3 linked regions of the Desulfosediminicola ganghwensis genome follow. The protein of the gene in region 1 interacts with the protein of each later gene in a pairwise test. Links are inferred from orthologs where the notes say so. Each region holds a gene or a part of one and is shown in the gene's direction. Other genes may lie near its edges.

Region 1 (4,759 bases):
TGGCCTGCCATTTTTATGGCAGGTGTTTTTGTGTTTGGTGTACGTAGTTTTTTTGACCTCTATTTGCTGGAAATAACTAGGTAAATCTCTTCTCGGATAATGATATGGCAGGTAAACCCAAGACTAAAAAGACTGATGCAGTGGCTAAGGTTAAGGAGCCATCACCATTCGCACCTGCTCAAATCAAAAAATTTATTGAAGAAGTAAAGGTTGAATTCGGCAAGATAGTGTGGCCGGACAAAAAAATGACCTTGGGTCTGACTGGAATCGTAGTTGTGCTTACATTTGTAATGGCGGCGTATCTTGGTTCTGTTGATCTTCTTCTCGGTAAACTTGTTTCGTCTCTCTTGCGATAGGATGATTCCGGGGTCCAGTTTGATAGGACGGACCAGGCTGATAGAACTGCTCCAACTTTTTTCAAACACTCGAGGAAAAATTTGACTCATGGCAAGGCAATGGTACATACTTCAGGTTCACTCCGGGTTTGAGGACAAGGTTAAGACCACCCTCGAAGAGAGGATTCGTAAAGAAGGACTCGAAGAGTACTTTGGCGAAATTCTCGTACCGACAGAACAGGTAGTTGAGATGATCAAGGGATCCAGGAAGACCTCATCACGTAGGTTCTTTCCTGGTTATATGCTTGTTAGCATGGAATTGAACGATCAGACCTGGCATACAATTCACCAGAACATGCCAAGAGTAGTCGGCTTTGTCGGCGATGATCGCAATCCGGTCCCCATATCCGACGAGGATGCAGCAAAAATTATAGGTCGAATCCAAGACGGCTCAGATAGACCGAGGCCGAAAGTCATCTTCGATGTGGGTGAAACGGTACGTGTAATCGATGGACCGTTCGCTAACTTTCAAGGCGTTGTTGACGAGGTCTTTCCTGAGAAAGGCCGTGTTCGCGTTATGGTATCTATCTTCGGTCGTGAAACACCCGTTGAGTTGGAGTTTGTTCAAGTCAGCAATACCTGACAGGCAGCTAGACCGATACCATTCGTAGCTGCGGCAATCTAATCTTGGATTGCATAAAATAGAAAACAGCTTGTTAGTTGGAGTGAAAAAATGGCCAAAAAAGCAATGGCATTCATTAAACTGCAGATTCCTGCAGGTAAAGCGAACCCATCTCCGCCAGTAGGTCCTGCACTGGGCCAGCATGGTGTGAACATCATGGAGTTCTGCAAGGCATTTAATGCAAAGACCCAGAGTCTCGGCGATACAATCGTTCCGGTTGTTATCACTGTGTACCAGGATAGGTCTTTCAGTTATATTACCAAGACCCCGCCTGCATCCGTTCTGTTGCTCAAGGCAGCAAACCTGCAAAAAGGTTCCGGTAATCCGAAAGCAGAGCGTGTAGCTGAGCTCGGTCGTGACAAGGTTCGCGAAATTGCGGAAATCAAAATGCCTGACCTGAACGCATACGATATCGATGCAGCGATGAAAATCGTTGAAGGTACTGCCCGTAGCTGCGGAATAACTGTAGTAGATTAATTAAGTTAATCAAAAGATTTGCATAAAATCACTGCTGACTGAGCTTGTTAGCTTTGTCAAAGTAGGAGGCATCATGCCGAAACGCGGAAAAAATTATAAAAATAAAGTTGAGACATTAGATAAAAGTGTTCTTTACTCTCTGGAAGAAGGTATCAAAAAAGCTCTTTCTATGAGCTATGCTAAATTTGACGAAACCTTCGACATCGCAATGAAGCTCGGAGTAGATCCGCGTCACGCTGATCAGATGATCCGTTCTTCTGTTGTTCTGCCACATGGTACCGGTAAGGTTACCAGAGTACTGGTTTTCGCTAAAGGTCCTAAAGAGGCCGAGGCGAAAGAAGCGGGTGCTGATTTTGTTGGTGCAGACGACCTTGTTGAGAAAATCCAGGGTGGTTGGCTCGAGTTCGATAAGACAGTTGCTACTCCAGACATGATGGGAACTGTTGGTAAAATCGGTCGTATTCTCGGACCACGTAACCTTATGCCGAATGCAAAACTCGGTACTGTAACCTTCGATGTCGCCAATGTTGTCAAAGATATTAAAGGCGGAAAGGTTGACTTCAAAGTAGACAAGTCTGGTATCATTCACGCAGGCGTTGGTAAAACCTCCTTTGGGGAACAGAAAGTAATCGAGAATGTTACCGCATTTATTGAGAAAATTATTCAGCTGAAACCTTCAGCGAGTAAAGGAGTTTATCTCCGGTCTATCACTGTTTCCACAACAATGGGACCTGGCGTTAAACTCGACCCTGTGCAAATCAGGGCAATGATTAAGTAAATTTTTGGACGGAGCATCAATCATCAGGTTGATGCTCTTTTTGGTCGAAGACAGCGGGTACACAAGTGTTTAATCATGCCGATCAGGGTGTGACCTGCCGAGACGCAAGGCGTAAGCCTTACTACATGGACAAAATTGGGTAACCATTTTTGTTCGTATCAGCGTTGTAGCTGCTGTTTCGAAAACTATTAAAACTTCTATATAGGGAGGAGCACTTTGAATCGTGATGAAAAAGCGACGGTAGTTTCGGAATTGAACGACTCGTTCAGCCGGGCTAGCTTTGCTGTTGTCGCCGACTATTGTGGTTTGAAGGTCTCTGAGTTACAAGAATTGCGTGTGGAATTACGCAAGAGTGATTCTGAGATTCGCATTGCCAAAAACACTCTCCTGAAAAGAGCTGCCGCTGATACTGATAATGCCGCGTTGAGTGACGATTTCGTCGGAACCACCGCAGTTATCATGGCCTACTCGGATCCGGTTGCACCTGCAAAGGTGCTTGCCAAATTTGCCGAAGACCATGCGAAGTTCAAGATCAGAAGTGGTGCTCTCGAAGGAGAGAAACTTGAACTGGACGGAATTATTGCTCTGTCCAAGCTGCCATCCAAAGAAGTACTTCTTGGACAGTTCCTGTCCGTACTCAACGGTGTACCTACCGGACTTGTCCAGGTACTCACCGGAGTTCCACGTACCTTTGGCTATGCACTGAACGCTCTCAAAGAGCAGAAAGAGCAGGCTGGCGCCTAAATTATCATTAATTGAGACGAATTGTTAAAAAATTCTGAACGAGGTATTCTATAATGTCCATTACTAAAGAAGATGTAATTGAGTTTATTTCCAACATGTCTGTACTCGAGCTCTCCGAACTGATCAAAGAGTTCGAAGAGAAATTCGGTGTTTCCGCTGCTGCTCCTGTAGCTGTTGCAGTTGCCGGTGGTGCTGCAGATGCTGGTGCTGCTGCAGAAGAGAAAACTGAGTTTGACGCTATTCTGGCGGCTGCTGGAGATCAGAAGATCAAGGTTATTAAAGAAGTTCGCGCTATCACCGGTCTCGGTCTGAAAGAGGCTAAGGCTCTGGTTGAGGGTGCACCTGCTCCGTTGAAAGAGGCTGCTTCCAAGGATGAGTGCGAAGAGATCAAGACCAAGATCGAAGCTGTAGGTGGTACTGTAGAGATCAAGTAGTCCACTTACTTGCAAGCAAACGCTTCGGCGGTTGCAATCGGTACACACGACACGCTACGGGCTTTGCCACGTAGCGTGTCGTGCTTTAGACTGTACGAAAAATTCGAAAAAAATGTTCAGTAATTACAAGCGATTAAACATGTATCTTTGCCGTTTCTATATTTGAGTAAACAAATAAAAGAGGAGAAAAGGTATGTTCAGTCCCGCAATATCGCTTTTTTTTACCGAAAGTCTGCTTATTCTTAACACGAACTACCCGAAAGTTATCATTTCGCATAATTCATACTCAAATCCTAAACTTTAATCACTTCCTTTTTGTTCAGCTAAACGCTGAACCATCATTTTTAGAAATCAGACTGGGCTAAGTAGTTTGTAACAAATTACAGGCAACCTCGAGGATAATTTATGGAACGAGTTAGAAAGAACTTTGCCACGGCCGACAACATCATCGAGCCACCTCATCTCATTTCAATGCAGAGAATATCGTATGAGGAATTCCTGCAGATTAACACTGAGCCGGAGGATCGAGAGGACATCGGGTTAGAGGCGATTTTCAAGAGTGTCTTCCCTATTAACGACTTTAACGGACTCTGTTCCCTCGAATACGTCAGATATAAATTTGGTGAGCCAAAATATACCGTTGAAGAATGTCAGCAACGGGGCATGACGTATGAGATCCCGCTGAAAATTGTCGTTCGTCTCATCACTTTTGATGTAGACGAGGAGACCGGTGTTCAAACCATTCGCGATATCAAAGAGCAGGAGGTCTTTCTCGGCTCACTGCCTATGATGACCGCCGATGGTGTTTTTGTAGTTAATGGTACAGAGCGAGTTATCGTCTCGCAGTTGCAGCGTTCACCAGGTCTGTTTTATACCCACGATAACGGTAAAACTCACGCCAGTGGTAAGCTGCTCTACTCTGCCCGTATTATCCCTGTACGTGGTTCCTGGATTGATCTCGAATTCGATATTAAGGACGTTCTTCACGTTCGTATCGACAGGCGTCGTAAATTTCCGGTTACTACTCTCTTGAAAGCGATCGGCTACGATGCAGAATCCCTGCTGAGTGAGTTCTACCCTATCAGCAACGTAAGCATCGAGGGAGAGGAATTCTTTATTGATTTTGATCCGGAGATCATGCTCGGCCAACGGCTTGAGTACGATCTGGTGTCTCCTGCTGATGGCGAGATTATAGCCAAGACGGGCCGTAAGATCAGTAAGGCCATGGCGAAGCGGATTGCTACGGATGAAATCAGCAAACTGCGTATTTCCGTCGAATCGGTTACCGGTAAGGTGTTGGCTGAGACTA
Region 2 (6,112 bases), 640 kb from region 1 along the record:
AGAAGATCCGCCTCCCCGCGTTCTTCTCTTTCAAGTGCAATATGCTAAGGCATATGATAATAATTACCGACAGAGTTCCTGAAACATATATAGTGCTATCCACAGATGCCACGGATGAAAATATGGTTTGCAAAGCCTCAATATTATATCTGCTAGCAGCGATGATGCTTATCTCCGGCTGCGGTCCTAACACTGTCTCGCAGATGAAAAAGGCAGGCATATCGCCGCTTAATGCGAATTCTGTAGAGACATTGATCATTGACCAGACGTTACATTTCGAAGCTCGTGATTTTAATGCAAACCTTTCTTTTCATAATGGAGGCATGCTGAGCGCCCGTAACAATGCAAATGCTACAGATACCGGCACCTGGGATATAACCACCGAAAACATGCTCTGTTTAACATTCAAAACATGGTACTTCGGCGATACGAACTGTTACACTCTCTACTTGGAAGAAGACCAGCAGCGTTACATCCTCTTCACCAAAAACGGAGCCAGATATTACACTGTAAAACGCCTCAACGCAAGCAAAGTCGGAAGGTTGAGGCCAAAAGACATGACGAAAACACATGTTACAAATCGTAACACACCTCTTAATAGCCCCAATATACAATACGATTCAGATACCAACGGGGCCATGTCGTCCTCTCACCCAAACAGGTCGGAATTCAAATTTTTAGTTGCTTCCACTGCCCGGGATTGTCCGGGATGTGATCTGTCGGGACTCGACTTGAGCGAGTCAGATCTTTCAGACGCGATATTGTCAAAAGCCATTCTATCAGGTACAAATCTCCATTCATCGGATCTTCGCCGGGCTGACCTTTCAGGCGCCGACCTCTCCGGTGCAAATCTTACAGCAGCCAACCTAAGTAAAGCGACGCTCAGAAACTGCAATCTTCGTAATGCCGATCTCAGCGGAGCCAATCTTACCATGGCCGATTTCACCGGTTCAGACGTAACCGGAACCATATTCCAGGCCACCCACCTGGACAGAACTACAGGAATACACTGACCTATGTCTGCAGGTTTTACCCATCTACATGTCCATACCCAGTACAGTCTTCTTGACGGTGCCATCCGCCTTCCTGATCTTTTGAAAAAATGTAAAGAGTACGGTATGGAAAGCGTGGCTATCACCGATCACGGTGCCATGTTCGGCGCGCTTGAATTCTATACTAAGGCCAAAAAGGCAGGCATCAAACCGATAGTTGGTTGCGAGTTATATATCGCCCCGGAAGACAAGACCTTCAAGAAACCGGTTGATGGCCAGATCGCCTACCATATTGTACTGCTGGCCATGAACATCACCGGTTACCAGAACCTCATGAAAATGGCCAGTGTGGCCCAGCATGAAGGTTTTTACTACAAGCCAAGAATCGATATGGAAACCCTGCGAGAGCATAACGAAGGGGTTATCGCACTCACCGCCTGCCTTCATGGCCAGATTCCATATCTCATCGGCAAAAAGGACATGGCAGGAGCACGGGCCAAAACCCGTGAGCTACTGGATATCTTCGGTGACCGGCTCTATTTTGAACTGCAGGAGAACGGTATTCCCGAGCAGGACCCCGTCAACAGGGGGCTCATGCAGCTCAGTAAAGAGTTTGATGTCAAGCTGGTGGCTACCAATGACTGCCACTACCTTAACCGCGAAGAGGCACATGCCCATGAGGTGCTGCTCTGCATCCAGACCGGTAAGACCATCAACGACCCGAAGCGTTTTCGTTTCTCCACCGACGAGTTTTACTTCAAATCTCCGGATACTATGCGCAAGGCCTTCTCCTACTGCCCGGAGGCAATAGCCAACACCCAGGAGGTAGCTGAGCGTTGTAACCTTGAGATAGATTTCGGCAATTACTATTTCCCCGATTTCCCTGTACCTGAGGGAGAGACCCTGGATTCCATGTTCATTCAGGCCTGTGAGGATGGGCTGAAAAAACGATTCGCCAAGATGCGTGAATCAGAAGAGGGCCTCACGCCCGAGAAGGAACAGGAATATCGAAAACGTCTCGATATAGAGATAGGCGTTATCAATACCATGGGTTTTCCCGGCTACTTCCTCATCGTCGCCGACTTCATCAACTGGGCACTCGATAATGATATCCCAGTAGGTCCCGGACGTGGCTCAGGCGCTGGAAGCCTTGCCGCCTACTGTATGGGTATCACCAATCTTGACCCCATGCCCCACGGACTTATTTTTGAGCGTTTCCTCAACATCGAACGAAAATCGATGCCTGACTTCGACATCGACTTCTGCATGGATCGACGCGGCGAGGTCATTGACTATGTGCGAAAGAAATATGGTGGTGCCAAATATGTGGCCCAGATCGTCACGTACGGAACAATGAAGGCGCGCGGAGTAATCCGCGACGTAGGCCGGGCATTGGACATCCCTTTTAGTGACGTTGACAAGATTGCCAAACTGGTACCGGACCAACTCAAGATGACGCTCGAAAAGGCACTTATTGAAGAGCCGCGACTGCAGGAGGCAGCCAATCAGGATCCACGGGTTAACGAGCTGATCACTGTCTCCAGAACACTTGAAGGTTTGGCACGTCACACAGGCACCCACGCCGCAGGTGTCGTTGTTTCGCCAGGTCCCATGACCAGGTTCCTGCCCACCTGCCGTGGCAGTAATGAAGAAACAGTCACTCAGTATGACATGAAACATACCGAGATGACCGGCCTGATTAAATTTGATTTTCTTGGTCTCAAGACCCTCACGGTAATCGATAAGGCTGTCAAACATATCAAATCGGACATAGGTATCGATCTTGACATCGACACCATCCCGCTGGACGATTCGAAAACCTTTAAACTTCTCTGCGACGGCGACGCCCAGGGCGTGTTCCAGCTGGAGAGTTCCGGCATGCGTGAACTGCTGGTGAAGATGGCGCCCGAACAGTTCAGCGACCTGGTCGCACTGGTCGCCCTCTACCGTCCCGGCCCGCTCGACTCCGGTATGGTTGACGACTTCGTGGAAACCAAGCATGGCCGTGCCACAGCCAACTATCCGCTGCCCCAGATTAAACCCGTTCTTGAAGAGACATACGGTGTTATCGTCTATCAGGAACAGGTCATGAAGATTGCCAATATCCTGGCCAGTTACTCCCTGGGCGATGCGGATATTCTCCGGCGGGCCATGGGTAAGAAGATCCCCGAAGTCATGGACGAAGAGAAAGTAAAGTTCATGAAGGGCGCTCTGGCCAATAAGATCGATGAGAAGAAAGCTGAATATATCTTCGATTTAATGGCCAAATTTGCTGGATACGGTTTTAACAAGTCCCACTCAGCCGCCTATGCTCTGGTCTCTTACCAGACTGCCTACCTGAAGGCACACTACCCTGCCCAGTTCATGGCCGCTCTGCTCAGTTGCGATATGACCAACACCGATAAGGTGGTCATGTATATCAGCGAGTGCAAGGAACATGACATTGAAGTACTTCCTCCCGATGTAAACGAGAGTTTCAAAGACTTTACGGTTATCGATGACCGGGTTCGTTTTGGCCTGGCCGCTGTGAAAAATGTTGGTGAATCCGCCCTCGACTCGATTATCGAAGAGCGCGAATCAAACGGCAAATTTTCCTCTCTTTCGAATTTCTGCAACAGGGTTGATTCCCGAAGGGTTAATTCAAGGGTAATCGAAGCATTGATCAAATCAGGCGCTATGGACTCCCTGGGGTGGAAGAGATCCCAGTATTTTGCCATTATCGACAAGGCCATGGAACAGGCAAAGGCTGTACAGCGCGATCTGCAAAGTGGTCAAATGTCCCTTTTTGGGGTAGCCCAGGAGGTTGGCGAGAAGACAGAAGTAAATGAAATCCTGCCACCGGATATCCCCGAGTGGGATGAGCGCACCAGACTGGCCCGAGAAAAGGAAACCGTAGGTTTTTACATCACGGGCCATCCGCTCGACGATGCCCTGCCGGAAATTCGTTCGGTTACCGATGCGGATATTCAGGGACTTGAGAACTGGGGTGATGAACAACCGGTTCGTGTTGGCGGCCTGATCAAGACCTGCAAGTATCACAAAACCAAGAAAGGTGACCCCATGGCCTTTCTCACGATGGAAGATATTCTGGAAACAGTTGAGGTAGTGGTATTCCCAAGCGCCTACCCACATTGCGAGCACCTCTTGCAGTCGTCCGACCCGGTAGTGGTCCAGGGAACTGTGCAGCAGGATGAGCGCGGGCCCAAGATTCTGGCGGAAAACATCGATACCCTCACTGATGCCCGGGAAAAATATACCGAAATGGTCAAGGTAAAGCTTGATGCGGACAAGATCAGCAGAAAGCAGATCGAGCAGGTCAAAAAGACCCTCTACCAGTTCCACGGCTCCTGCCCGTTGCGACTCACCTTGCACTTCCCCGGCAGAGGCGAGGTGGATATCGATCCCCCCCAGGACCTCACTATCAGGCCATGCCGGGAACTGACAGACCGGATGAAAGAAATTCTCGAATTCAATGCGGTCAGTTTCACCCGTAAACCAATTATGCTGACACCCCGCAAAAAGAAACAGTGGGGAAACGGTAAACCAGCTGGCAATTAACCCAAAGTTCTCATCAGCATTTTGCCCAAATAAGGAAAAGGGCTGCCCCTCGTTGAGGAGCAGCCCTTTTTTCCTTTAAGGCACTATCATTTCAGGCCTCTGATCAGCCAAACCGTAACCCACACTCAGGACATTCACTGTTCTGGCTGGGAACAAAACTGGTATTGCAGGCAGGGCAGACGGTAGAAGCCGCATTCTCATCAAAAACAGCATCGGCCACCTGCAGATCACTCTCTTTTAAGCCAGTGGTTTGCAGATACTCTTTTTCGAGTATTGCCACCGCTTCACTGGCATCGGTTGCTCTGACCACCAACTGGAGGTCCGGACCGCCTCAGCCCTTGGCGCATCCAGCGGCGTCACCATTCAAAAGTGCCGGGATACGGTCTTTGCCCAGCAGGATCTGATACGGTTTCAAATCCCTGAGTTTTCCTTCACGGATGGCTACCATAGACTCGCCATCCGCAATCTCCATCGAGCGGGCAGTAAACCCTTGTTCTTTGCTCGTAAGCAGACCCAACCGCTCTTCACCTGATATGAGCTCTACCTGGCAATGAACACACCGTTCTACATCCAGGCGATACTCCTCATTGCACTTTGGGCAGTAGCTCATCTCCAGATCAACACCGAGCCGGACGGCATCAGGATTCCCCCGTTTTGCCTCTTTTTTTTCCAATCCAAACAGTTTTTTAAACATGTTTACCAGTTGCGGTTAAGGACGTATGGGAGAAGCACATCCTTCTCCCATGAATATATTACAGAATATATCGGCTCAGGTCCTGATCCTGAACAATATCTCCGAGCTGCTCGCGCACATACTCACCGGTGACAGTGAATACTTCGTTGCCCAATTCAGATGCCTCAAAAGAGAGTTTATCGAGCACGCGCTCAAGCACTGTATGCAGTCGACGCGCACCGATCTCCTCGGTTTTCTCATTGACCTGAACGGCGATATCGGCCAGCTCTTCGATACCGTCCGGAGTGAACAGCAACTCGATCCCTTCAGTCGCCATCAAAGCTACATACTGTTTGGTGAGAGCATTTTCAGGCTCGGTAAGGATACGGATGAATTCGTCCCTGCCAAGAGACTGCATCTCGACCCTGATCGGGAAGCGTCCCTGCAACTCAGGAATAAGATCAGAAGGCTTGGCCACATGGAAGGCACCACTGGCGATAAATAGAATGTGGTCGGTCTTTACCATGCCATACTTGGTGGAAACAGTTGCCCCCTCGACAATCGGCAGTAAATCGCGCTGCACACCTTCCCGGGAAACCTCAGGACCGTGGCCCCCTGATGAGCGGGAAGCGATTTTATCGATCTCGTCGAGGAAGACAATACCTGACTGCTCGGTTCGTCGCAGAGCCTCTTTGGTAACCTTATCCATGTCAACCATTCGCTCCACTTCTTCCTTGGTAAGTGCTTCCATCGCCTCGGGAATCTTCATCTTATGATTCTTTTTCTTGCGCGGAAACATTCTGGAAAACGCGTCCTGGAGGTTATTCTGCATATCCTCGAGGCCTGAGGTGGTTCCCATTATCTCGATTGTCGGGGTTGACTTGGACTC
Region 3 (4,851 bases), 3.4 Mb from region 1 along the record:
ATAATACAACCCACAACAAGGCTATACAAAAATCCCGCGAGAGTTTTCGGGTCTCAAAAGAACATAAGGAAGTTATTAACAGACTTAAAAGATAACTGGCTGCCCTGCGCTGCGAACAACAACAAAGATCAACGATAACAGGATATTATTAATCATCCCGTCCTATATGTTTCGGCTAGACCAGGAGACAGGCAAGAGGAACGAGGGTAGTGTTCAGAATTCTGTATCATCTTTCAATATGGTACGTTTCTACCTCAACAGTGAGGCGGGAGGTGAAAGCCGGCGTCGATCTGGCTATCTACAAAGACCAGCCTTCCCACCTCCCACCTCCCAACTCTCATCTCCCTCCACTCACCTCACACTACCCACCTTTTCAATTAAAAATTTCGTCAGTTACAACCATCATTCCAACAACATCCTCCCTTCTCCTCTAACATTGCTGATTTTTTCATGAAATCTCCCGGCTGAAAGATTATTGTAATTGCTGGACCGAAGTCGCAATAATATCAACAAATCACAGTTTGCACGGATCGATCATGGCCAATGGCTGTACAACAGGTTCTCCTTTTGCGCTCAAAAATATCAAGCTGTTCCTGGCTTTTCGGATTCTTTTCAATGCACGGTTCTATTACCCTGTTTTCACAATTCTTTTTCTTGACTACGGTCTGACAATTGAGCAATTCGCTCTGTTAAACACGGTCTGGGCCATAACCATCGTCGCCGCAGAAGTCCCTTCCGGCGCACTGGCTGATATTCTCGGCAGGAAAAAGCTCATTGTGACGACCTCGTTCCTGATGATCTTCGAACTTGGTGTGATCGCTTTCGTGCCGCTGCACAATATCACTTTGGTTTTTTACGCCTTCATGTTCAATCGCGTAATCAGCGGCTTAGCCGAAGCCATGGCCAGCGGTGCCGATGAGGCCCTGGCCTATGACACTCTCGCCAACAACAATATGCGCGATTGCTGGCCCAAAGTGCTGAGTCTTCAGATGCGCTTAAAAGCGCTGGTCGGGCTGCTTACTGCCACCACGGGCGCCCTGGTTTATGACCCGGCTGTAATCAACAGATTGCTCAGCTTGGTCGGTTCCACCGCCACCGTCACCCAGCAGGATTCCATGCGCTACCCGGTCTTTCTGACCCTGGTGCTGGCTTTTATGGCGACTGCTGTTTCCCTGATGTTCCACGACCCAGCCGAAAACTACCAGAAACATAACAGCCATGGCAGTTTCTCAAAAAACATGACCGAAGCCCTGAAGATTACGGGAAAGGCATGCGTCTGGATATTAAAGACTCCTTTCGCTACCGCGGTTATTCTCTGCGGTATGTTCTACGATCATGTGCTGAGACTGCTGATAACCATGACCAGTCAATACTTCCGGCTCATCCAGTTGCCCGAGGCAAGCTTCGGTCTGATCCTGGCGACCATGTCTTTACTTGGCCTGGTAGTCCCGAAAATCTGCGAGAAAATGGTCGAACGTTTCACCCCCACGCAAAACGTATTCTTCCTTTTTGGCTTCTCCATCGTCGGGCTCTTTCTGTTGTCGCTTTTCGTGCCTTATTTCGGTGTATTGCCGGTGGCTTTTGTCTCGATCGGACTGATGATGGTCAGTTTCTTTACCAGCCACTACCTGAACCGCGTCACCAGCTCTGACCAAAGAGCCACGGTACTCAGCTTCAAGGGGTTGGTGTTTAATCTGGGTTATGGCCTGATTGGTGTTTTCTTTGCCGTGTTGATGCAGCAGACACGGGCGCGCACCGGCGCTCATCACCCGGAATGGTCTGAGGAGATGGTTGAGGCCCAGAGCTTTATCTCCGCCGTGGGCTGGACACCGTGGTACACTCTCGCGCTCTTTGTCCTGCTGATATTCTTTTTGAGGCATAGCCTGAAAAACGTCTCCAACCATAAACGTCGCGGCTGAAAATCAGAAGAAATCTCAACCGATCACGCTAGGACTCTGCAACAAGATATGCTACAGTGTCGAGTTGTAGTAATTGTTCAGAGCCATACTCTCCAGGTGGTCTGCCCCTGAGAAAATCCCTGGCCTGAAGTTCTCACAAGAAAGAAGGTCCAACTGTTAATTCGTTGCCCTAAGGAGGGGTCGCCTCAATGCTCAAACGTTTTTCAATCTCCCTTGAAGACAATCTTCTCGAAATCTTTGATGAGCATATCAAGGCACGGAGTTACAGCAACCGCTCGGAGGCGATCAGGGATCTCATTCGCAAAGCCTTCGTGAAAACCGAGTGGGAGGAAGACAGACAGATAATGGGCGTCATCAGTCTGGTCTACGACCACCACCAGCATAAACTGCAGGAAAAGGTGACAGAGGTCCAACACGACTACCACCATCATATCGTCTCCACCACCCACGTGCACATGGATCACCACAACTGCCTGGAAGTTATTATCGTCAAGGGCAAGGCCAAAGAGGTACAGGATCTGGCCGACAGACTGATCTCCCTGCGCGGCGTACGTGACGGTAATCTGGCGATGAGCAGCACGGGGAAAGCACTGCATTGAAAACGTGAAGGGGCAGGTGTAAGGATTGAGGCGTATGACTTTTATGCTCTCAACCTTTTTAACAGGCTGCACAGTCTCTTTGGCATCAGTATACCTTGAGCTTCAATCAAGGAACCTCATGGGCCTAACCACTCATGCCCGCCCTTACCATCACGGCATTATTCCAAGCTTTCAGGCCGGTCCTGAGAGCCCTTGAATACTCTGGCAGGTCACCCTGTATGTAACCTGCCACAGGCTGATGTCATTCGTCTCCTATCCAGCGCAACTGATACAGGTCTGTTCGCCTGCTCAAGGCATTGCGGACACTGCCCTTGAATCGCAGTTCTTTAATAAGATCCAGATCGAGATCGGTAATGAGGGTGGTCTCGATACCCGGGGTGGCTTCCGAGGCAATGGCATCGTGGGGAAAGGAGAAATCCGACGGCGTGAAGATGGCCGACTGTGAATATTGTATGCCCATGGTCTCAACTTTCGGGATGTTGCCGACACTGCCGGAGATGGCAACAAAACATTCATTTTCAATAGCCCGGGCCTGGGCACAGCACCGCACTCGGAGATAACCGGTCTTGGTATCGGTCCAGAAAGGCACAAACAGCATTTTCATGCCATTGGCTGCCTGCAGCCGCGCCAGTTCAGGAAATTCCACATCGTAGCAAATTAATATACCTATCTTGCCGACATCGGTATCAAATACTTTGAGATCATGCCCGCCGGTGAATCCCCAGCTGCGGTCTTCATCCGGGGTGATATGCAGTTTCGACTGGTAATCCCAGGTACCATCGCGTCGGCAGAGATAACTGACGTTGTAGAGCTTGCCGTCGTCACGAATCTGCGGCACGCTGCCGGTGATGATATTAATATTGTAGCTCAGCGCCATCTCGGTCATGGCCTGCCGGAAGTCCTCCGTGTATCCGGCCAGCATCCGCATGGCCTCCATGGAATTGTTACCTTCATAGGTATGAATGAGCGGGGCGTTAAAGAGTTCTGGAAAGAGGACGATGTCCGACTTATAGTCGCTGACCGTATCAACAAAAAACTCAACCTGCTGCATGAAGTCGTCGAAGGAATCGAAGCGCCGCATCTGCCACTGCACCACGCCGATTCGGGCAATGGATTGGGTCCTGCCTATCAGTTTGGTCTTCTTTTGGTAGTAGATATTGATCCATTCGAGCAACACCGCATTACCCTTTGAGTGATGATCTTCCGGCCAATAATCGTCAAGCAGGTTTCTGACATGAAAGCCGTTGGACAGCTGGAAGGTAAGTACAGGATCGTAGATCTCCTGATTTTTGACCTTGATAATGTACTGCTGGGGTGTCATCTGCTCGGAGTATTTATGATAGCCCGGGATGCGGCCACCGATGAGGATTCCCTTGAGGTTCAGGTTCTCCGCCAGCTCCTTGCGGGCATCATAGAGCCGACGACCGAGTCGCAACCCCTGAAACTCTGGGTCAACGATAACTTCAATACCGTACAGGTAGTCTCCTTCCACATCATGGGTGGTATAGGTTCCATCGGCTGTAATCTGTTCGTAGGAATGATTGTCGCCGAAAACACTGAAGTCGATGATCAGGGAAAAAGCTACGGCCACAGGCGTACCATGATCTTCGATACACACCTGCCCCTCCGGGAACGTTTCGATCAACCTGGTAAATGTTTTTAGCGACCATGGCGGTGAAACACCCTTGTATACACGCCCGCTTATATCCCGAACTGCCTCATAGTCATCCAATTGCAGATGCCTGAGTTTCAATTTGTGCTCAATATCATGTGACATCGTTACAGCCTCCTCCCATCCAATCCGGGGAACATTGAAACATATGTGCGTATTCTCTAAACTCCGAAATCTTCGCGATTCATTCCATTTTCACTGCTGCTCTTGCATCTCCATACATGCAAAACCAGAATTAGGTAAAGTAAAATCTGCGTGGCTGGATTTTTTTATACCGAGAGCATACTATTAGTCCGAATTTGACAGGGGATAGGTCGGACGAACTGCGCGTTGGACGAACTTCACGTTCGACAAACTCGTTGGACGTAGGAGATGGGACGTTGGAGGTTTTAAAGCTTTAAAAGGCTGTTTAAAGGAAGCCTGTTGTAAGGTGAAAGCTGCCTATGTAATCACTGACCTCTTTTCATACCCCGGTTCGCCCTTGTTCTGATTCACCCCCTCTCCCTGGACATTCAAGGAATATCCTCATTTTTTGTTCTCCCCCCCTGCACGTTCTCTTCATCTTCCCTTCATTTACATCAACTACCCTAAGCCGGAAACCAGTTGCCCACTTAGTGGTAAATACCAAAATCAAATTTAAAGAGTGAAGATTGTATGCACA

The links.
Region 2: the proteins of rplL (region 1) and dnaE interact in binary tests that used the Escherichia coli proteins (3 or more experiments, as listed by UniProt). The link is inferred for Desulfosediminicola ganghwensis from one-to-one orthologs.
Region 3: the proteins of rplL (region 1) and nikR interact in binary tests that used the Escherichia coli proteins (3 or more experiments, as listed by UniProt). The link is inferred for Desulfosediminicola ganghwensis from one-to-one orthologs.

What each region holds. Positions count from the first base shown.
Region 1 is NZ_CP050699.1:5,080,376-5,085,134, reverse strand. Bases 1,995-4,759 are described here. They hold rplL (50S ribosomal protein L7/L12), read left to right. Parts: upstream 1,995-3,069; coding sequence 3,070-3,450; downstream 3,451-4,759. Other genes in these bases: rpoB (DNA-directed RNA polymerase subunit beta), read left to right, coding at 3,856-4,759; rplJ (50S ribosomal protein L10), read left to right, coding at 2,489-3,016; rplA (50S ribosomal protein L1), read left to right, coding at 1,995-2,272. In the rest of the region: preprotein translocase subunit SecE, read left to right, coding at 105-356; transcription termination/antitermination protein NusG, read left to right, coding at 445-978; rplK (50S ribosomal protein L11), read left to right, coding at 1,069-1,494; more of rplA, read left to right, coding at 1,568-1,994. UniProt on the Escherichia coli protein: The binding site for several of the GTPase factors involved in protein synthesis (IF-2, EF-Tu, EF-G and RF3). Is thus essential for accurate translation.
Region 2 is NZ_CP050699.1:4,436,544-4,442,655, forward strand. Bases 633-4,750 are described here. They hold dnaE (DNA polymerase III subunit alpha), read left to right. Parts: upstream 633-1,016; coding sequence 1,017-4,550; downstream 4,551-4,750. Other genes in these bases: FCL45_RS24410 (pentapeptide repeat-containing protein), read left to right, coding at 633-1,013. Outside these bases: more of FCL45_RS24410, read left to right, coding at 123-632; ATP-dependent protease ATPase subunit HslU, read right to left, coding at 5,303-6,112. UniProt on the Escherichia coli protein: DNA polymerase III is a complex, multichain enzyme responsible for most of the replicative synthesis in bacteria. This DNA polymerase also exhibits 3' to 5' exonuclease activity. The alpha chain is the DNA polymerase catalytic subunit.
Region 3 is NZ_CP050699.1:1,634,267-1,639,117, reverse strand. What follows is about bases 956-3,812. They hold nikR (nickel-responsive transcriptional regulator NikR), read left to right. Parts: upstream 956-2,107; coding sequence 2,108-2,518; downstream 2,519-3,812. Other genes in these bases: FCL45_RS06915 (bifunctional GNAT family N-acetyltransferase/carbon-nitrogen hydrolase family protein), read right to left, coding at 2,760-3,812; FCL45_RS06925 (MFS transporter), read left to right, coding at 956-1,919. In the rest of the region: FCL45_RS06930 (DNA alkylation repair protein), read left to right, coding at 1-95; more of FCL45_RS06925, read left to right, coding at 537-955; more of FCL45_RS06915, read right to left, coding at 3,813-4,295; FCL45_RS06910 (glycosyltransferase family 39 protein), read left to right, coding at 4,845-4,851. UniProt on the Escherichia coli protein: Transcriptional repressor of the nikABCDE operon. Is active in the presence of excessive concentrations of intracellular nickel.